3 regions of the Pseudomonas rhodesiae genome follow, and region 2 is predicted to be linked to each of the others. Evidence: riboswitches for the same ligand, from Rfam matches in the RefSeq annotation. Region 2 holds a riboswitch; each other region holds the start of a gene.

Region 1 (7,178 bases), 280 kb from region 2:
TCTATCTGTGGGGCAAGCATGGCGTGGGGCGTACCCACCTGTTGCAGGCCGCGTGCCTGCGCTTCGAACAGATGGGCGAACCGGCGGTGTACCTGCCGTTGGCTGAGTTGATGGATCGCGGCGTCGGCATTTTCGACCACCTTGAGCAATACGAGCTGGTCTGCCTCGACGACCTGCAGGCCATCGCCGGCAAGGCTGACTGGGAAGAAGCGCTGTTCCATCTGTTCAACCGCCTGCGTGACAGTGGCCGACGCCTGTTAATTGCGGCCTCCACATCGCCGCGGGAATTGCCGGTCAAGCTGGCGGACCTTAAATCGCGCCTGACCCTGGCGTTGATCTTCCAGATGCGCCCCTTGTCCGACGAAGACAAATTGCGCGCCCTTCAATTACGAGCCTCCCGGCGCGGCCTGCACCTCACCGATGAGGTGGGGCATTTCATCTTGACCCGTGGCACTCGCAGCATGAGCGCATTGTTCGATCTGCTTGAACAGCTCGACCAAGCTTCCTTGCAGGCGCAAAGAAAATTGACGATCCCTTTTCTCAAAGAGACTTTGGGCTGGTAACACGTTGATTTTCAATGTTTCGACACTTTTCAGGCGCCAGAAAACCTGCGTTTGAGCCCGGCGAGCTACGCATTTTTGTCGATAAATGGAATTACGGCTTAGATGTCAGGGTCGAATCGGGAAGTCACAAAAGGCACGATTGAATTTGCAAATCGATGTGATAGAGGGCATAGTCGCGGCTTCTAAATCTATCAGCCACGGTCGTGCCCATGCTAAATCGCTTCGCACCCCTCGTGCCTCTCGCACTCGTTACCCTGTTGTTTGGTTGCGCGTCCCACCCTCAACAAGTGGCAGAACAGCAAAAACCACAGGTTCAAAACCAGGCAAAATTCGTCGCGGCGCAATCTTCCACTGTTTATGAGGAAGAAGTGGCTACCGAAAAAGAGCTGGCCGATTTCTCCGGCAGCAAGCCTTATCAACTCCCAGTGCTGGCCGACAGCATTCTTGAACGCGGCATGTCCCTGATCGGTACCCGTTACCGTTTCGGCGGTACCTCCGAGGCCGGTTTCGATTGCAGCGGCTTTATCGGCTACCTGTTTCGTGAAGAGGCCGGCATGAACCTGCCGCGTTCGACGCGCGAAATGATCAACGTTAATGCACCGTTGGTCGCGCGCAACAACCTCAAGCCCGGCGATCTGCTTTTCTTCAGTACCAGTGGCCGTGGGCGCGTCAGCCACGCCGGTATCTACTTGGGCGATAACCAGTTTATCCACTCCAGCAGCCGTCGCAGCGGCGGTGTTCGAGTCGACAATCTGGGCGACAGCTACTGGAGCAAAACCTTTATCGAAGCCAAGCGTGCCTTGGCGATGGCTCCGACTACCGTTACCGCCAGCAAGTAAAGTTAAAGTGATACTTGAAGTTTGACGTGTAAGCGCTAGAATCCCTGGACATTGTTGTAATCGGTACGCGCGAGCTTTGCTTGCGCGTTCTGGTTTTCAGCGTTCGGCAGCGAAAGCCGCATCCAGACCAGGATTGTTCTGCACATGTCGACCTCGGCCCGCCTGATTCTTATCCTCTGCGCCGCGCTTATCAGCGCCTGCGCCAGCCGCCCACCGCCCGCGCCCGTCGCGGTCAAGCCCAAGCCGGTGTTCAACTATTCCACGCAAAGTTTCTCGCCTGCCGCCGAAGACGTGCTGTTTCGTGCGCTCGGCCTGGTCGGCACGCCTTATCGCTGGGGCGGCAACACCCCGGACTCTGGGTTTGATTGCAGTGGCCTGATCGGGTTTGTGTTCCGCGATGCCGCCGGCATTTCGTTACCGCGCACCACCCGTGAGCTGATCGTGATGCGTGCCCAAGATGTGAGCGAGCAGAACCTGCAGACCGGCGACCTGTTGTTCTTCGCCACCGGCGGCGGCTCTCAAGTCAGTCACGCCGGCATCTACGTGGGTGAAGGCCGCTTTGTACACGCACCGCAAACCGGCGGTACGGTGAAGCTGGACACCTTGTCCAAAGCCTATTGGCAGAATGCCTACCTGAGCGCCAAACGCGTGTTACCGGCTGAGCATTTGGCACGCAATCCTTAATCCAATGTGGGAGGGAGCAATTCCCTCCCACATGGTTTTTGCGGTGTTTATTTAGCGGCCGACACCCGCCACACCTTGTTCCCCACATCATCGGCCACCAGTAAATCGCCTTGCTGATCAATCACCACGCCCACCGGCCGGCCCATGGCTTTTTCATCTTGATCGAGGAATCCGGTCAGTACGTCCACCGGTTGCCCTTTCGGCTGGCCACCCTCGAACGGTACGAAGATTACTTTGTAGCCACTGTGTGGCTTGCGGTTCCACGAGCCGTGCTGGCCGATAAACGCGCCGTTGCTGAAGGCGGTAGGCAATTTGTTCCCTTGCGCAAACGTCAAGCCCAGTGAAGCGGTATGGGGCCCCACTGCATAGTCCGGGGCAATGGCTTTGGCCACCAGGTCCGGATTCTGTGGCGTGACGCGTTCATCCACGTGCTGGCCGTAGTAGCTGAAGGGCCACCCATAGAAAGCGCCGTCTTTGACCGACGTGATGTAATCCGGCACCAAATCGCTGCCGATCTCGTCGCGTTCGTTCACTGCGGTCCACAGTTTGCCGCTCTGGGGTTCCCAGGCCATACCGTTGGGGTTGCGCAAGCCTGAGGCGAAGATGCGGTGCTGGCCGCTGGCGCGGTCCACTTCCCAGATCGCAGCGCGGCCTTGTTCGGCCTCCAGGCCATTTTCACCGACGTTGCTGTTGGAGCCGACGCTCACGTACAGCTTGCTGCCGTCCGGGCTGGCGATCACGTTTTTGGTCCAGTGGTGGTTCAGCGGTCCGCCCGGCAGCTCGACCACCGTGGCGCCTGCGGTCTTGATTGCAGTGGCACCCGGTTGATAGGCAAAGCGCAGCAGCTTGTCCGAATCGGCGACATAGAGGTCGTTGCCCACCAGTGTCATGCCGAACGGCGAGTTGAGATTTTCCAGGAACACCGTGCGGGTTTCCGCCACACCGTCGTGGTCGGCATCGCGCAACAGGGTGATGCGGTTCGGGCTGGGTACGCCGGCGCCGGCGCGGTCCATGACCTTTTCCATTACCCAACCACGAATGCCTTTGGCGTCATCCGGCTTGGGCGGCGCGTTGGTTTCCGCCACCAGCACGTCGCCATTGGGTAAAACGTACAGCCAGCGCGGGTGATCCAGGCCTTCGGCAAAAGCGCTCACCTGCAAGCCTGGTGCTGCCGTGGGCTTGGCGCCGTCGGGCCAGCCGATGGCCGGGGCGATGTTGACGGTGGGGATCAGGGTCTTGTTCGGTTGCGGTAAGCGCGGCGATGGCCCCGTGCCGTCGCTGATCTGCAACGTGGAGCTTTCACCGCAGGCGGCGAGGCTGCCGGCGAGCATGATCAGTAAGGCGAGTCTGGTTTTATGCATGGTGTTCTCCTTGATACCTGTAGGGATAGAGGAGGGCGCGGGTGCGATGGTTCAAGAACAAGGCCGGCTTTAATTGACGCTCCACCCCCAACCCACTAACCTTCGCGGCTTGTTTCAGGTGCTCTGTGACCCACGGGTCGACGGAGTGAAACAGGGAAGCCGGTGAGTGAGCGCACTTGTACACAGTGTGGCCGCGATCCCGGCGCTGCCCCCGCAACGGTAAATGAGTCAAGACGCTGCCTTTGGCCACTGTATCCCAGCGATACGGGAAGGCGCAGCGTCGGTCTGTTCCTGGTTCGCCGGGAGCGGTCCACTTATGAGCCCGGAGACCGGCCTGGATCATTCAACAGCATCACGGTGGGCGATGCTTGGCTGTCTGATTGTGTTTTTCCCTGCCCGCCGTTTTTGTCCAGCCCCAACGGAGAGCTGCCATGACCGATTCCCCCGACCGCGACGAACGCCACCTGGCGCGCATGCTGCGCAAAAAAGCCGTGATCGACGAGCGCATCGCCAATTCCCCCAATGAGTGCGGTTTGCTGCTGGTGCTGACCGGCAACGGCAAAGGCAAGAGCAGCTCGGCCTTCGGCATGCTGGCCCGGGCCATGGGCCACGGGATGCAGTGCGGTGTGGTGCAGTTCATCAAGGGCCGCCACAGCACCGGCGAAGAGCTGTTCTTCCGGCGCTTCCCCGAACAAGTGCGCTTTCATGTCATGGGCGAAGGCTTCACCTGGGAAACCCAGGACCGCCAACGCGACATCGCCGCCGCCGAAGCCGCCTGGGCTGTGTCCCGCGCGATGCTGCAAGACCCGACTATCGGCCTGGTGGTGCTGGACGAACTGAATATCGCCCTCAAGCACGGCTACCTCGATCTGGACCAAGTGCTCAGCGACCTGCAAGCCCGCCCACCTATGCAGCATGTGGTGGTCACCGGCCGTGGCGCCAAGCCCGAAATGATCGAGATGGGCGACACCGTCACCGAAATGGGCATGCTAAAGCACGCTTTCCAGGCCGGTATCAAGGCACAGAAAGGCGTCGAACTTTGAATCAGCCTCGTCATTGCCCGGCCGTCCTGATCGCCGCACCGGCGTCCGGCCAGGGCAAAACCACCGTCACCGCCGCGCTGGCCCGCTTGCATCGCAACCTGGGGCGCAAGGTGCGGGTGTTCAAATGCGGCCCGGACTTTCTGGACCCGATGATCCACGAGCGCGCCAGCGGTGCGCCGGTGTATCAACTGGACATGTGGATGGTGGGCGAGCAGGAGAGTCGCCGTCTGCTGTGGGAAGCCGCCGGCGAGGCCGATCTGATTCTGATCGAAGGCGTAATGGGCCTGTTCGACGGCACGCCTTCCAGCGCCGACCTGGCGCGGCATTTCGGCGTGCCGGTGCTGGGCGTGATCGACGGCACCGCCATGGCCCAAACCTTCGGTGCCCTGGCCTTGGGCCTGGCGCGTTACCAGCCGGACCTGCCGTTCGCCGGGGTGCTGGCCAACCGTGTCGGTACGCTGCGTCATGCGCAACTGCTCGAAGGCAGCCTCACCGAGGGCCTGCGCTGGTATGGCGCGCTGTCCCGCGAAACCGGGATCGAGCTGCCCAGCCGCCACCTGGGCCTGGTGCAGGCCAGTGAGCTGAATGACCTGGACCTGCGCCTGGACGCCGCCGCCCAAGCCTTGGGCAGCAGTTGCGAAGTGGCGGTGCCGCCGCCGGTCACGTTCGCCGCGCCGACGATCGTCGAAGCCGAACCGCTGCTGGCCGGTGTGCGCATCGCGGTGGCCCGCGACGAAGCCTTCGCGTTTACCTACGGCGCCAGCCTCGACCTCCTACGGGCTATGGGCGCCGAGTTGCACTTCTTCTCACCGATCCACGACCGCGAACTGCCCGACGCCGACAGCCTCTACCTGCCCGGCGGCTATCCGGAGCTGCATCACCAGGCCCTGGCGCAAAACACTACGATGCTGGCCGCCATCCGCGCCCATCACGCGGCCGGCAAACCGTTGCTCGCCGAGTGCGGCGGCATGCTCTACCTGCTGGACTCGCTCACCGATGTCGACGGCAACCGTGCCGAACTGGTGGGCCTGTTGCAGGGCGATGCGGTGATGCAGAAGAAACTCGCCGCCCTGGCCCTGCAAAGCGTCGAATTGCCCGAAGGCGTGCTGCGCGGCCATACCTACCATCATTCCCTGACCAGTACCGAGTGGCAGCCGATTGCCCGTGGCCAAAGCCCTAACGGTGGGCGCGGTGCCGAGGCAGTCTTCCGACAGGGGCGGATGACTGCCTCTTACGTACACTTCTATTTCCCATCGAATCCGACGGCGGTCGCCGCCTTGTTTGCCCCGGACCGAGCTGAAACCCCCTCTACTGTGGGAGGGGGCTTGCCCCCGATAGGGCTATGACCGACAACGCTTTCCCCCAGGCCGACCGCGACGCCGTCTACCGCGCCATCGCCGAACGCCGCGATATGCGCCACTTCAGCGGCGGCAGTGTCGCTTGCGAGGTGTTGCAGCGCCTGCTCCAGGCTGCGCATCAGGCGCCGAGTGTCGGCCTGATGCAGCCGTGGCGCTTTATCCGCATCAGCGACCGCGTCTTGCGTGGGCAAATTCAACAACTGGTGGAAGAGGAGCGCGTGCGCACCGCCGAGGCGCTTGGCGAGCGCTCTGACGAATTTATGAAGCTTAAGGTCGAAGGCATCCACGACTGCGCCGAAGTCCTGGTGGCGGCGCTGATGGACGATCGCGAGCGACATATTTTCGGGCGCCGTACGTTGCCGGAGATGGACATGGCGTCGCTGTCCTGTGCGATCCAGAACCTGTGGCTGGCGGCCCGCGTCGAAGGGCTGGGCATGGGTTGGGTCTCGTTGTTCGAACCCCAGGCCCTGGCTGACCTGCTGGGGTTGCCCGTCGGTGCCAAGCCGCTGGCGGTGTTATGCCTGGGCCCGGTGGCCGAGTTTTACCCGGCACCGATGTTGCAACTCGAAGGCTGGGCCGAACCTCGGCCGCTGAGTGACATGCTGTATGAAAATGTGTGGGGAGTGAGTCGATGAGTGTGGCCTTGCTGTGTGTCGCCGCCGTGGCGCTGGATGCGCTGCTGGGCGAGCCCAAGCGTTGGCATCCGCTGGTGGCGTTCGGCAATTTCGCCGGGCGCATCGAGCAGCGTTTCAACAGCGGCGGGCGCGGCTGGCGCAGCCATGGCGTCACCGCCTGGTTTATCGCGGTGGTGCCGCTGACGCTGCTGGCCACCGCTTTATCGTGGGCGCCCTATATCGGTTGGGTGCTGGAGATCCTCGCGCTGTACTGCGCCCTCGGTATGCGCAGCCTCGGCGAGCATGTGTTGCCGGTGGCCCAGGCATTGCGCGGGGATGACCTTGATGAGGCGCGCAAACGCGTGAGTTATCTGGTAAGCCGCCAGACCAGCGAACTGGACCGCACCGAAGTCGCCCGCGCCGCCACCGAGTCGGTCCTGGAAAACGGCAGCGACGCGGTGTTTGCCGCGCTGTTCTGGTTTGTGATCGCCGGTGTGCCCGGTGTGGTGCTGTACCGCCTCAGCAATACCCTGGACGCCATGTGGGGCTATCGCAACGAACGCTTCGAACGGTTCGGCTGGGCGGCGGCAAAAATCGACGATGTACTCAACTACATTCCCGCGCGTCTGGTGGCGTTGACCTACGCCGTACTCGGCAAAACCGGCCTGGCCCTCAAATGCTGGCGCACCCAGGGCCCGACTTGGGACAGCCCCAAC
Region 2 (7,178 bases):
GGCCTGGTGGTGTACCCGCGCCTGGAAAGCCTCTATGGCCGCCCTTCCGCACCGGACAGCGCCGACCTGACGCGCATCCCCAGCGGCATCACTTCATTGGACGCGATTCTCGGCGGCGGCCTGCACAGCTCCAGCGTGACCCTGGTGATGGGCCCGTCGGGCATCGGCAAAACCACCCTGGGCCTCAAGTTTTTATCCGAGTCCACGGTGGACGCGCCGGGTCTGCACTTCGGCTTTTACGAAAGCCCGCAGCGCCTGCAACTCAAGGGCCTGTCCCTCGGCATCGACTTGCAACAGATGCAAGACAGCGGCGCCCTGAGCATCGCCTGGCAGCCCACCACCGAAGGTTTGCTCGACGGTCTGGGCGCGCGTCTGCTGGGCCTGGTGGAAGAAAAAGGCATCAAGCGTCTGTTTATCGACAGCCTCAGCGGCATGACCCGCGTGTCCACCAACCCGGCGCGCATCACCGATTTCTACAGCGCGCTGATGAACGAACTGCGCGCCCGTGGCGTCACGGTATTCGCGACCTGGGAAATGCACGATCTGTTCGGTTCCGAGGTCAGTTCACCGGCATCCGAGCTGTCGAGCATTGCCGACAACTTGATGTTGATGCGTTTCTTCGAGATTCAGTCTGAACTTAGAAGGACGCTTTCCATTCTTAAGGTCAGAGACAGCTTCTATGACCCCTCGCTTCTGGAAGTGGTCATCCGCGACCAAGCCGTTGATCTAAGAAAGGTTTCAAGAAATGCCCCCTCAGTGGTGTCCAATTCAGCGCTGCCTGGTTCAGCTTTTTAAGTCTTTGTGTGGGTTGGACTGACATGACCACCATCCTGGTCGTCGATGACGAATATCTGATCGCCGACATCCTTGGCTTCGCGCTGGAGGATGAGGGGTTCATGGTCGTCACAGCGAGCAACGGACGCAAGGCACTGGACGTGCTGGAGCGCGAACGCCCGTCGCTGATCATCACCGACTTCATGATGCCGGTGATGGACGGTCAACAGCTCGCCGAAGCGGTGCGCGCCCTGCCGAGCGTCAATCACCTGCCGATCATCCTGATGAGCGGCGCGCAGGCGCACATCGGTATGGAGCGCTCGGACTTGTTTGACGCCGTGCTGGCCAAACCCTTCAAGATCGATCTGATCGTCGCCGAAGTGAGAAGGCTGCTGGCGGCGACGTGACAAGCGCCGCCTGGACAAGGGCGATAGCGACCAGGCTGAAATTGTCATGAGCCTATGCTGCACTGGTGTGCATTCAAGGACCGAGAGGAACACCCCATGCCAGCCCGCAATCCCCCTATCGATTTGTCCCATCGCCCGCGCCTGGCCGATCTGCGCCCACTGATCGCGCCAAGCGCGAGTCTGCTGGAAGCCCGGGCAGCAACCCCACGGGTGACCGCCGCCAAGGATCTGCAGGACCGCCAAGGTTACGCCACGGATTTTCTCAGCCGCTTCGTCGTGCCTTGGCCCACTACAGACGAGGCGTTGCAGGATGATGTGGAACCACTGCGCCTGGACTACACGCACTTTTCGATAACGATGTCGCGCTCGCGGCGACTGGCGCTCTACGTGGGCGTCAATATCGACGGCGCCAAGCACGTAGACATTACCCGCAGCAACGACACCTGGGCCTACGACGGTCGCCTGCCGATCAGCGCGCAGGTGGGCGAAGCGCTCTACACCAACAATGGCCTGGACCGCGGCCACCTGGTACGGCGCCAAGACCCCAACTGGGGCGAGCAGGCCGCCACCGCCAATGTCGATACCTTCCATTTCACCAACTGTTCGCCGCAAATGAGCGGGTTCAACCAGAAGACCTGGCTGGAGCTGGAAGACTACATCCTGGACAACACCCAACGCTGGCAAGCCCGCGCCACCGTGTTCAGCGGCCCGGTGTTCGCCGATGACGACCGCGTGTACCGTGGCGTGAAAATCCCCAAGGCATTCTGGAAAGTGGTGGCTTACCTGGGCGATGACGGCAAGCCCTCGGCCAGTGCCTACATGATCGACCAAAGCCGCGAGCTGGGGCAGCTTGACCTGATCTTCGGCCCGCTCAGGACCTACCGGCGCAGCTTGCTTCAAATTGAACAACTGACCGGCATCCGCTTCGCCAACCTGGCTGACTACGACGGCTTCAGCAACGAAGAGCGCGCTACGGGCACGCGGATTGAGGCACTCATCCGGGGCCCGCAAGACATTCGTCTATGACCGGGCGTTCTTCGGGCTATATCGCCTCGCCCTGATCGACTACCATACCGCGCCGGTTCCCGAACGGGACTAATAGGGAATCCGAAGCGCGGTACGCCGCGCCAATCGGAACTGCCCCCGCAACTGTAGGTGCCGAGCCTGCTCCCCACTGCCACTGGACGCGTCCGGGAAGGCTGGAGCGAGGCGACGACGCATCAGTCAGGAGACCTGCCGGCCCAGCAACATCACTAACCGGCGGGGTGTCCGGGAAGGACTTCCTTGCCCGGCCCTTGGCGGCGGTGTTCAAGGGCGTGTTTCCATGACCGTAGCTCCCCAGTCGCACGTACGGTCCACACGGAGAACGCCCCATGCTGCCACGCGCTACCGCCCTGCTCGCCAGTTTCGGCCTGGCCACCCTGGCTCACGCCGCGCCCACTCATTACCCGCTGACGGTGCAGAACTGCGGCAGCACGCTGACCTTTGCCCAGGCCCCCGCGCGCAGCGTGACCATCGGCCAGACCGCCACCGAGATGCTTTACACCCTCGGTGTCGGCGACAAAGTGGTCGGCACCTCGCTGTGGTTCAACCCGGTGTTGCCGCAGTTCAAGGCGCAGAACGACACCATCGAGCGCCTGGCCAATAACGAACCGAGCTTCGAAGCCGTGATCGCCAAGCGCCCGCAACTGGTGGCCGCCGAGCTGGAATGGGTGGTCGGCCCCCAAGGCGTGGTGGGCACACGCGAGCAGTTTCATGAGCTGAACATCCCCACTTACCTGCTGCCCTCCGATTGCGAAGGCAAGGACAACCTGGTGGGCGCCGACGGCACGCGGCTGGAGCCGTTTCGCATCGACACCATCTACAAAAGCATCAGCCAACTGGCAGCCATTTTCGACGTCCAGGATCGCGGCCAACAGCTGAACGACAGCCTCAAGGCGCGCCTGGCCAAGGCCGTCGCCACGGCGCAGGGCAAGGGACTCAAGCAGGCCAGTGCGCTGGTGTGGTTCTCCAGCTCCGAGATGGCCAGCGACCCGTACGTGGCCGGCCATAAAGGCGTGCCCGAGTTCATGCTGGAGACCCTCGGCCTGCGCAACGTGGTGCAGTCCGACGAAGAGTGGCCGGCCGTCGGCTGGGAAACCATCGCCAAGGCCAACCCGACCTTTCTGGTAATCGCCCGCATGGACCGCCGCCGCTACCCCGCCGACGACCACGAAAAGAAACTCGCTTTCCTGCGCAGCGACCCAGTCACGCGCAACATGGACGCGGTCAAACATAACCGCATCATCATCCTCGACGCCCTGGCCTTGCAGGCCAGCGTGCGCACCTTCGATGGCCTGGAACAACTGGCCAGCGCCATCGACGGCTACGACCTGCCGCAATGACCGCCAGTCTGCTACGCACCCTCCTCGCCCTGGCGCTGCTGCTCGCTGCCGTACTCGCCGGGGTGGCCATCGGCGAAACCGCCATCGAACCCCAGGTGGTGTTGCAGGTGCTCGCCAACAAACTGTGGCACGCGGGTTATGTGCTCGACCCCATCGACGAGGGCGTGGTGTGGAACTACCGCCTGACTCGCGCCCTGGTCGCCGCCGCCTGCGGTGCCGGGCTGGCCACTTGCGGGGTGATCCTGCAATCGCTGCTGCGCAATCCGCTGGCCGATCCGTATTTGCTGGGCATCAGCGCCGGCGCGTCGACCGGCGCGGTGCTGGTGGCGCTGATGGGCGTGGGCGGCGGGCTGGTGTCGCTGTCGGCGGGCGCATTCGTCGGCGCGATGGCGGCGTTTGCCCTGGTGATCCTGCTCGCGCGGGCCAGCGGTTCGTCCAGCGGCACCGGCCAGATCATCCTGGCGGGCATTGCCGGCTCGCAGTTGTTCAACGCCCTCACCGCCTACCTGATCACCAAGTCGGCCAGCTCCGAACAGGCGCGCGGCATTCTGTTCTGGCTGCTGGGCAACCTCAGCGGCGTGCGCTGGCCATCGGTGTGGCTGGCGGTGCCGGTGGCGCTGTTGGGGTTGGCGGTATGCCTGTGGCACCGTCGCGCGCTGGATGCGTTTACCTTCGGCAGCGACTCGGCGGCATCCCTGGGCATCCCAGTGCGGCGAGTGCAGATCGTGCTGGTGGGCTGCGCGGCGCTGGTCACGGCGGTGATGGTGTCGATTGTGGGCTCCATCGGTTTTGTCGGCCTGGTGATCCCCCACGCCGTACGCCTGTTGCTGGGCACCGGGCACTCGCGCCTGCTGCCGGCCAGTGCGTTGGGCGGCGCGCTGTTTCTGATCGCCGCCGATGTGCTGTCGCGCACTTTGATCAAGGGCCAGGTGATTCCAGTCGGCGTGGTCACGGCGCTGGTGGGCGCGCCGGTGTTTGCGCTGATCCTGATCGGCCGGAGAAACGCGCGATGACGGTGTTGAGCTGCACCAACCTGGGCTTCAAAGTGCGCGACGCCGAGCTACTGCGCGGGATCGATCTGCAGGTGGCCCAGGGGGAAACCCTGGGCATCGTCGGCCCGAACGGCTCGGGCAAATCCACCTTGCTCAAGCTGCTCGCCGGCCTGCGCCCGCCGGCCAGCGGCGAAGTGCGCTTGGGCGAGCAGCGCCTGCACGACCTGTCGCGCCGCGCCATCGCCCAGCAACTGGCGGTGGTGGAACAACAGGCCGACACCGACGACGCCATCCGCGTGTTCGACGCCGTGGCCCTGGGGCGCACGCCCTGGCTGTCGGCGCTGAGTCCATGGTGCGCCGAGGACGACGCCATCGTGCGCCAGGCCCTCGTCGACGTGGACGCTACACACCTGAGCCAGCGCGCCTGGCGCAGCCTTTCCGGCGGTGAACGCCAACGCGTACACATCGCCCGCGCCCTGGCGCAACGGCCCCGGATCCTGCTGCTGGACGAACCGACCAATCACCTGGACATCCAGCACCAACTGGCGATCCTTAAAGGCGTGCAAGCGCTACCGGTGACCACCCTGATCGCCCTGCATGACCTCAACCAGGCCCTGACCTGCGACCGCCTCGCCGTGCTGGATCGCGGGCGCCTGGTAGCACTGGGCAAACCGCTGGAGGTGCTCACCCCGCAACGCCTGCAAGACACCTTCGGCGTGCAGGCGCACTACCTGACCGACCCGTTCGATGGGGCGCAGATACTGCGGTTACGGCCCAACTGATCAAACAGCCAGGGCGTGGGGCGGATTCTGGGGATTGCTCTATATGGTTGGTGGATAGGCTTGTTGTGGTGAGCGGGCTTGCCCTAATGCCAGTCAGTTAAGGCGAGATGGGCAATGACTAAAAAATCGGAGCCAATATGCGAATCTAAACGGCCTACTCAGTATTAACTGGAAGAACCGGCTCAAAATGTGGGAGGGGGCTTGCCCCCGATTGCGCTGGTGAGTCAGCCCATCTGCCACTGACCCACCGCAATCGGGGGCAAGCCCCCTCCCACCTTCCTCGAAAAGAGTCGTAATGACCTTCGTCCTGCAGACCCGCGCCGAGTTGTTCCCGTCCCTCAGCACCGCCGGTCTACCCGCCGATCTAGCGCAGATACTGCGGTTGCGGCCCAACTGATCAAACAGCCAGGGCGCGGGGCGGATTCAGCCTGCGTAGACGAGTAATTTTCCAGTTCTCTATTTCAGCTCAACCAGTCAAGGGCACACTGTGAAACTTGATAAAAGCACCACGATGCTGCCGGCACTCACACTTACACCAACAACGATAACCGCCGCCGACATCCCCGACGTACTGACCTTCGTCCTGCAGGCCCGCGCCGAGTTGTTCCCGTCCCTCAGCGCCGCCGGTCTACCCGCCGATCTAGCGAGTTTCGAAGCAACGTACCTTCAGGGTGGAGGTCAATTCATGATCGTGCGTAACGCCGGTGCGATCGTTGCCGCTATCGGCTATCTCCACTACGACGGGCGTTTTCCCCAGTTGAACTACCAAGGCCTGAACACCGTGGAAGTGGTGCGCCTGTACGTGCTGCCGGCGTTCCGTGGTTTTGGCCTGGCAAGCAGGCTGTATCGGGCGCTAGAGGCACAGGCCCGAGCCGATGAAGTGCAGATGATGTACCTGCACACTCACCCGTTTCTACCGGGGGCGATTGATTTCTGGAGACGTCAGGGCTTTGAAGTGGTGGATATCGAGTCAGACCCGGTCTGGCAGACCACTCATATGCAACGGCAGTTGTGAGTCCACTCAGGTGAGCGGGCTTGCCCTGATGCCAGTCAGTTAAGGCGAGATGGGCAATAACTAAAAAATCAGAGCCAGTATGCGAATCTAAACGGCCTACCCAGTATTAACTGGAACAACCGGTTCAAAAGGTGGGAGGGGCGGTGCGACGATTCGACTTGCCCCCGATTGCGGTGGGTCAGTGACAGATGGGCTGACTCACCAGCGCTATCGGGGGCAAGTCGAATCGTCGCACCGCCCCTCCCACCTTTGATAGTCATCGCTGCCTGGATCATACGGCGTACTGCCGCGCAGTTTGCGGCCTGCGAATCCGTCCTCAGCCTGGCGCAGAAAATCACTCACTGAGTCCTTAACTGCCCGGCGTTAGGGCAAGCCCGCTCACCACAAAAAAACCGCTCATCACAGCGCATCGACTCACCACGAAAAGAGTCGTCAGGCCCACTGTCGATGTGATGCGCTGTGTTAGCGCGAAGACTGTTCACCAGTGAGGCAACCGCTGATCCACTGTCGGCTATACGCCAATACCGCATCCGCCATGGCCACCGGAAAGTGGATAAACCCGTGGGCCGATTCCGGCAGCAAGTGCGCCTCTACCTGGGGCCAGCGCTCGGCGAGCAACCGCGTGTCGTCCAGCAGCGGGTCCAGCTCGCCGACAAACATCAAGGCCGGCGGCATCCCCTCCACCTCACCAAACAGCGGCGATAACGGGGGCTGCCGACGCTGCTCGTCACTCAGTCCCGGGGTCAGCAAGCGCAGCGCGTCGACCATGCCCGGCCCGTCCAGCAGCAACGTATCAGGGCCTGCCGCCCGCACGCTGGGGCTGC
Region 3 (7,178 bases), 1.4 Mb from region 2:
GTTCGGCCAGGGCGCAGTCCAGCGGGTCGAAGCCCAGCGCGAAAGCCTTGGCCAACACGCGCAGCAGGCTCGATTGCGCGCCACGCCCGTCGCCGCGCGGAATGCGCAGCAAGGCCAGCAATGTGTCGATGCGCAAACGGCCCTGGGGCGATTCGCCGAAGATGTGCAGGCCGTCGCGAATCTGAGATTCCTTGAGGTCGCACAGGTAGGTGTCCAGGCGCGGTAGCCAAATCGCGGCATCGGCATCGCCGTCCAGCTGCAGTTCCTGGTCGATGCGGGTTTCGCGCACCAGTTTGAGAATGTCTTTCTGCAACTCGCGAGCGCGGCGTGGGTCGAGCAATTGCGCTTCGTAATACTCGTCCGCCAGCAGCTCCAGGTCGCGCAGCGGACCGTAGGTTTCGGCGCGGGTCAGCGGTGGCATCAGGTGATCGATGATCACCGCCTGGGTACGACGTTTGGCCTGGGCGCCCTCGCCCGGGTCGTTGACGATAAACGGATAGATGTTCGGCAGCGGCCCCAGCAATGCATCCGGCCAGCAGTGCTCCGAGAGGCCCACGCCCTTGCCCGGCAGCCATTCCAGGTTGCCGTGCTTGCCGACGTGGATCACGCCATGGGCGCCATAGGTATGGCGCAACCAGAAGTAGAACGCCAGGTAGCCATGGGGCGGCACCAGGTCCGGGTCGTGGTACACCGCGCTGGCGTCCACCTGATAGCCGCGCGCCGGCTGGATACCGACAAAGGTCAGGCCCAGGCGCAAGCCGGCAATCATCAGGCGGCCATCGCGGCACATCGGGTCTTGCTGCGGCGCGCCCCAACGCTGCAACACGGCCTGGCGGTTGGCTTCGGGCAAGCGCAAGAACAACGCCTCGTACTCGTCCAGGCCCAGGCTCTGGTGGCAAGGGCGCAGGTCCAGGCTGTCGAGGTCGTTGGTCACGCCACCGAGCAGTTCATGGATCAACGCCGTGCCGCTGTCGGGCAGTCGATCCGGCAGCGGATAGCCCTCGGTTTGCAGCGCGCGCAGGATATTCAGCGCCGCCGCCGGAGTGTCCAGGCCGACGCCGTTGCCGATGCGACCGTCACGGGTCGGGTAGTTGGCCAGCACCAGGGCGATACGTTTTTCCGCATTCGGCACCCGCGCCAGCTCGACCCAGCGCCGCGCCAGTTCGGCGACGAAATCCATGCGCTCGGGCGCGGCGCGATAGCACACCACGTCGGACTGGCTGCGCTCGCTGCGCCAGGCCAAATCCTTGAAGCTGATCGGCCGGCTGATGATGCGTCCATCCAGCTCCGGCAAGGCAATGTGCATGGCCAGGTCACGGGGCCCCAGGCCCTGTTCGCTGGCCTCCCAGCCGGGCTGATTGTCCTGGGCGCAGATCGCCTGGATCACCGGGATATTGCGCCGAAACGGGCGTAAATGCGGCGCCTCCGGGCTGGATTGAGCAAAGCCGGTGGTGTTGAGAATGACCGCCGCGCCGACCTCGTCCAGCAGATCCTCGACCACCGTCAGGCAGCCAGGCTCCTTCAAACTCGCCACCGCCATTGGCAACGGGTTAAGCCCCGCCGTTTGCAGACGCTGGCAGAACACATCGATAAAGCCGGTATTGGCCGCCTGCAGGTGGGAGCGATAGAACAGCACCGCCGCCACCGGCCACTCGGCGCGCCAATCCGCCTGCCAATCGCTCAAGCGTGGGGTGGCGTGGCACGGGTGATAAATCGCCGTGCGCGGCAAGGTGTGGGGCTCGGCCCAGGCATAGTCACGGCCCAGGTGAGCGCTGGCCAGGCAGCGATAGAAATCCAGCGCATTGCCCAACCCGCCCTGGCGCAGGAACTGCCACAAGCGGTCGCGCTGTTCGGCGTCAACCGTGCTCAGGCCGCTGAGTTCCGGGTCCGGGCGATCATCCCCCGGCACCAGAATCAACGTCACCCCACGTTCGGCCAGCTCCGCCAGGCGCTCGACGCCATAGCGCCAGTAACCGATACCGCCGTGCAGCGAAATCAGAATGACTTTTGCGTGGCGCAGTACCTCGTCGACGTACAGGTCCACCGAGGCATGGTTCTGCACCTGCATGGGGTTGGCCAGGCGCAGGCTGGGGTAGTCGTCGGGCAGTTGCCGGGCTGCTTCGGCCAGTAGCGCCAAGCTGGAGTCGCCACTGCACAGGACCACCAGTTCGGCGGGCGTCTGGCCAAGGTCGGCGATATTGTCGTCCGCGACAAAACCGCCGGGCTGAGTCCTGAGCAGGTGCATGGGTTAAACGCTGAGCGCGGCGCGCAGTTGCGCTTCGAGTCCGGCGGCGTCCAGGTCCTGACCGATCAGCACCAGGCGCGTGGTGCGCGGCTCGTCGGCCGTCCAGGCGCGGTCGAAGTGTTTGTCGAAACGGGTACCCACGCCTTGGATCAGCAGGCGCATCGGTTTGTTGGGGATAGCGGCGAAACCTTTGACGCGCAGGATGCCGTGCTGCACCACCAATTGCGTCAGGGCGTCGAGCAGCAGCGCTTCGTCGGCCTGTGGCAGATCAATGGAGATGGAGTCGAACGCGTCGTGGTCGTGATCGTCTTCACCTTCGTGGTGGTGGTCGTGATGGCTGTGACGCGCGTCGATGTGTTCCTCAGAGCCTGCGCCCAGGCCGATCAGCACCTCCAGGGGCAAGCGACCGCTGCTGGCTTCAACGATCTTCACCGCCGGCGGCAGTTCTTCGGCGACTTCCAGGCGCACACGGGCCAGGTCATCGGGGCTGATCAGGTCGCACTTGTTGAGGATCACCAGGTCGGCGCTGGCCAGTTGGTCGGCGAACAGTTCGTGCAGCGGCGATTCGTGGTCCAGGTTCGGGTCGAGCTTGCGCTGGGCATCGACCTGATCCGGGAACGCAGCAAAAGTGCCGGCGGCCACGGCTGGGCTGTCGACCACGGTGATTACCGCGTCAACCGTGCAGGCGCTGCGGATTTCCGGCCACTGGAAGGCTTGAACCAAAGGTTTTGGCAGGGCCAGGCCCGAGGTTTCGATCAGGATATGGTCGAGGTCGCCACGGCGCGCCACCAATTCGCGCATCACCGGAAAGAACTCTTCCTGCACTGTGCAGCACAGGCAGCCGTTGGCCAGTTCATACACGCGGCCGTTGGCTTCTTCCTCGGTGCAGCCGATGGAGCACTGTTTGAGGATCTCGCCGTCGATGCCCAACTCGCCGAACTCGTTGACGATCACCGCAATGCGACGGCCCTGAGCGTTGTCGAGCATATGGCGCAGCAAGGTGGTTTTGCCCGAGCCGAGGAAGCCGGTAACGATGGTGACGGGAAGTTTGGCCAGTGTTTTCATCGGATGCCCTTGGGGGCGGGCATACGGGACGATAGGCCCTGCGCAGGCGCGCAGCAGCGGATTCGTCACCGGATCACCCCGCCCGGTTGAATTAAAAAATCGGTGACGAGGCAGGTCTCCTGGCTTGGGGCGTTCGGGTCGCAAGACCGGCGCTGACTGCGCCTTCCCGCCTGATGGCAGTGGCATGGCAGTCAACTGAACCCTTCACAGTTGCGGGGGCAGCCGCGGCTTGGACCGCGTTCCCTTCTTAGCTTCGACCTGGGCCGAAGAACCTCGAAGGTGCAAGGCTACAGGGGGATGGTGAATTTGACTACCGCTGCTCTGCATGCTTTCCTACAGACCTTGTTTCGGGTGCCCTTCACAGGGTGAAACGGGAAACCGGTGCGCCATCTTGCGATGGTCAGTCCGGTGCTGCCCCCGCAACGGTAAGCGAGCGAAGCGTCACGGCCACTGTGCTTGAGCATGGGAAGGCGACGCTTTAAGGGTTCTTGGCAGAGCCCCCTCGCAAGCCCGGAGACCGGCCCGAAAAAACCAGATAACAACCCGCGGTGGGCGGGCGCTGTTCAAACCCTGCGGGTCCGGCTCGCGGGTTTTTTATGCGCACGTCCCCACCCCAGACACCTGAAAGGGACGCGCCATGTCGATCATCAGCAGCACTTCGCCCGCCACCAGCGGCACCACTACCCTGAGCCAACGCCTGACCGCCGCCATCGGTGCGTCGATCCTCGGCGCGTGCCTGGTGTATTTCGCCGGCTTTTCGCACATCGAGGCGGTGCATAACGCCGCCCACGATACCCGCCACAGCGCCGCGTTCCCGTGCCACTGAGACCTGCCGAGATGATTAAGCGTATTGCGCAAACCGCAGGATTCACCGGCCTGCTGGCCGCCCTGCTGCTGACCCTGCTGCAAAGCTTCTGGGTGGCACCGCTGATTTTGCAGGCCGAGACCTTCGAGCAGGCACCGGCAGCCCATGAACACGCCACCGGCACCGCCGCGCATACCCACGACGCAGAGGCCTGGGAGCCGGAAGATGGCTGGCAGCGCGTGCTGTCGACCACCGCCGGCAACCTGGTAGTGGCCGTCGGTTTTGCCTTGATGCTGGCCGGTCTCTACACCCTGCGCGCCCCGACCCGCACGGCTCAGGGCCTGCTGTGGGGCTTGGCCGGTTATGCGACTTTCGTGCTGGCACCCACCCTGGGCCTGCCGCCGGAACTGCCGGGCACCGCAGCGGCTGACCTGGCGCTGCGTCAGGCCTGGTGGATCGGCACCGCCGCGTCCACCGCGGCCGGTATCGCCCTGCTGGTGTTCGGTCGCAACGCGCTGCTCAAAGTCCTGGGCGTGGCCATCCTTGTAGTGCCCCATGTGATTGGCGCGCCACAGCCGGCAGTGCATTCGATGCTGGCGCCGGAAGCGCTGGAAGCGCAGTTCAAAATCGCTTCGCAGCTGACCAACATGGCGTTCTGGCTGGCGTTGGGCCTGATCAGCGCGTGGTTGTTCCGGCGTAACCGCGACAGTCATTACGCGGCATGAGCCTCGTCGCCGGTCTGGGCTGCCAGCGAGGTTGTGAGGTTCACAGCCTGTTGGCGTTGCTGGATGAGGCATTGGCCGAAGCAGGCGTCGAGCGCCGGCAGCTCACTGCACTGGCGAGTATCGATCTGAAACACGCTGAACCAGGGCTGCTGGCGTTGGCCACAGCCTTGGCCCTGCCCTTGTGCTGCTTTAACGCCCAGCACCTGGCGGCACATGAAGGTCGGCTGAGCCACAAATCTGCCGTGGCTTTTGCCCACACCGGCTGTTACGGCATTGCCGAAAGCGCCGCGCTGGCAGCGGCCGAACAGCTCGACGCAGCCCCTGCCAGACTGCTGATCACCCGCCGCAAAAACGCCCGTGCCACCGTGGCATTGGCCTGCACGGGTTAAAAACCCGATAATCGCCCTCCCCGATCATGAACAATCTTCATGCTCGTCCGTTTTTTCACAGGAACGCTCCATGACCGTCTACTTTATCGGCGCCGGCCCCGGCGACCCGGAATTGATCACTGTCAAAGGCCAGCGGTTGATCCGCAGTTGCCCGGTGATTATCTACGCGGGGTCACTGGTGCCAGCGGCGGTGCTGGAGGGCCATCAGGCCTTACAGGTGGTCAACAGCGCTGAGCTGCACTTGGAACAGATCATTGAGTTGATCCAGACCGCCCACGCCAATGGCTTCGATGTGGCGCGAGTCCACTCCGGCGACCCGAGCCTGTATGGAGCCATCGGCGAGCAGATTCGCTGCTTGCGTGAACTGGGCATCCCATTCCAGATCATCCCCGGCGTGACTGCCGTTGCCGCTTGCGCGGCCTTGCTGGAAACCGAACTGACCCTGCCGGACATCGCCCAGAGCGTGATCCTGACGCGCTACGCCGACAAGACCCCCATGCCCGCCGGCGAAGACTTCGCCAGCCTGGCTCGACATGGCACCACCATGGCGATTCACCTGGGGGTCAACCATCTGGAAAAGATCGTCGCCGAACTGCTCCCACACTACGGTGCGGATTGCCCGATCGCCGTGGTGCATCGCGCAACCTGGCCGGATCAGGATTGGGTGACAGGGACGCTGGGGGATATTGCCGGGAAAGTCGTCGCCAAAGGGTTTCGACGCACGGCGTTGATTTTAGTGGGTCGGGTGTTGGCCAGTGACGGTTTCAGTGAATCCTCGTTGTATCGGGCGGGGCATGTGCACCTTTATCGAACTTGATAAATAACTTTATCAATTAGATATAAGCTTTTGATTTAGTTTATTTTTATAGAGGCGTATCAGTTGGCGGCTTAGTTGCTGATCCGGCGCTATCGGGGGCAAGCCCCCTCCCACAGTAGACCGCGTTCACTGGACGCTGTGAGGTTGCTTCATGTGGGAGGGGGCTTGCCTCCGATAGGGACTTCCAGTAGTTGAAGGCCACGCTGACTCACTACAATCTTAGGCAAGCCTTTTCATCACTTAATCTGATTTATGAGATAAATATCTCAACCAACTGAATTTAAACCAAAAAAAACGGCGCTCACGGGCGCCGTTTTTTGTTCGCAGCGAACGCCTTACTCAGTAGTAGGCGTTTTCTTTCTGCGTATGGTCGGTCACGTCACGCACACCCTTGAGCTCCGGAATACGCTCCAGCAAGGTGCGCTCGATGCCTTCCTTCAAGGTTACGTCGGCCTGGCCGCAGCCTTGGCAGCCGCCGCCGAACTTCAACACAGCGATGCCATCTTCGACCACGTCGATCAGGCTGACCTGACCGCCGTGGCTGGCAAGTCCTGGGTTGATCTCGGTTTGCAAGTAGTAGTTGATGCGCTCGTTCACCGGGCTGTCGGCGTTGACGTTCGGCACCTTGGCGTTCGGCGCCTTGATGGTCAACTGGCCGCCCATACGGTCGGTGGCGTAGTCCACCACCGCGTCGTCGAGAAACGCTTCGCTGAAGCTATCGATGTACGCGGTGAAGCTTTTGAGCCCCAGGGCAGTGTCTTCAGGTTTCTCTTCACCGGGCTTGCAGTAGGCAATGCACGTCTCGGCGTATTGGGTGCCGGGCTGGGTGATAAAGACGCGGATGCCGATGCCCGGGGTGTTCTGCTTGGACAGCAGGTCGGCCAGGTAATCGTGGGCGGCGTCGGTAATGGTTATGGCAGTCATGGAAACTCCTCACAGGCTTGCCGGCAGTTTACGCCAAATCATTACAGAGTTACAAAGTCCTAGTATTTTTGTCGGAAAAGCCCGTCACGCAGATCAGAGGTTTTGATAACGATTCATGTCCAGCACGCCCTCTTCCAGTGGAGTGGTCTCGTGGAGGTAGCGCGACAGGTCGTGAAAATACGCCCAGAACTGCGGATGGCTGCGACGC

The links. Region 2 has a riboswitch for cobalamin ahead of HRH33_RS18295 (ABC transporter substrate-binding protein). Riboswitches for the same ligand answer to the same signal wherever they lie in the genome.
Region 1: linked by a shared signal. The riboswitch ahead of cobO (cob(I)yrinic acid a,c-diamide adenosyltransferase) and the one ahead of HRH33_RS18295 (ABC transporter substrate-binding protein) in region 2 are both predicted to bind cobalamin.
Region 3: linked by a shared signal. The riboswitch ahead of HRH33_RS12180 (CbtB domain-containing protein) and the one ahead of HRH33_RS18295 (ABC transporter substrate-binding protein) in region 2 are both predicted to bind cobalamin.

The regions. Positions count from the first base shown of each region.
Region 1 covers NZ_CP054205.1:4,327,896-4,335,073, reverse strand. Annotated here, with positions in the region: gene hda (DnaA regulatory inactivator Hda) at 1-563, shown strand, start outside; gene HRH33_RS19545 (C40 family peptidase) at 773-1,402, shown strand; gene HRH33_RS19540 (C40 family peptidase) at 1,547-2,086, shown strand; gene HRH33_RS19535 (PQQ-dependent sugar dehydrogenase) at 2,134-3,447, opposite strand; cobalamin riboswitch at 3,547-3,799, shown strand; gene cobO (cob(I)yrinic acid a,c-diamide adenosyltransferase) at 3,879-4,490, shown strand; gene HRH33_RS19525 (cobyrinic acid a,c-diamide synthase CobB) at 4,487-5,836, shown strand; gene bluB (5,6-dimethylbenzimidazole synthase) at 5,833-6,483, shown strand; gene cbiB (adenosylcobinamide-phosphate synthase CbiB) at 6,480-7,178, shown strand, end outside.
Region 2 covers NZ_CP054205.1:4,048,434-4,055,611, forward strand. Annotated here, with positions in the region: gene HRH33_RS18280 (ATPase domain-containing protein) at 1-795, shown strand, start outside; gene HRH33_RS18285 (response regulator) at 819-1,181, shown strand; gene HRH33_RS18290 (DNA/RNA non-specific endonuclease) at 1,278-2,207, shown strand; cobalamin riboswitch at 2,244-2,436, shown strand; gene HRH33_RS18295 (ABC transporter substrate-binding protein) at 2,555-3,565, shown strand; gene HRH33_RS18300 (FecCD family ABC transporter permease) at 3,562-4,578, shown strand; gene HRH33_RS18305 (ABC transporter ATP-binding protein) at 4,575-5,339, shown strand; gene HRH33_RS18310 (GNAT family N-acetyltransferase) at 5,851-6,354, shown strand; gene HRH33_RS18315 (alpha/beta hydrolase) at 6,817-7,178, opposite strand, start outside.
Region 3 covers NZ_CP054205.1:2,698,370-2,705,547, reverse strand. Annotated here, with positions in the region: gene cobN (cobaltochelatase subunit CobN) at 1-2,245, opposite strand, end outside; gene cobW (cobalamin biosynthesis protein CobW) at 2,249-3,310, opposite strand; cobalamin riboswitch at 3,403-3,601, opposite strand; cobalamin riboswitch at 3,643-3,850, shown strand; gene HRH33_RS12180 (CbtB domain-containing protein) at 3,948-4,136, shown strand; gene HRH33_RS12175 (CbtA family protein) at 4,148-4,840, shown strand; gene HRH33_RS12170 (cobalamin biosynthesis protein) at 4,837-5,229, shown strand; gene cobM (precorrin-4 C(11)-methyltransferase) at 5,300-6,046, shown strand; gene nfuA (Fe-S biogenesis protein NfuA) at 6,386-6,970, opposite strand; gene HRH33_RS12155 (fatty acid cis/trans isomerase) at 7,064-7,178, opposite strand, start outside.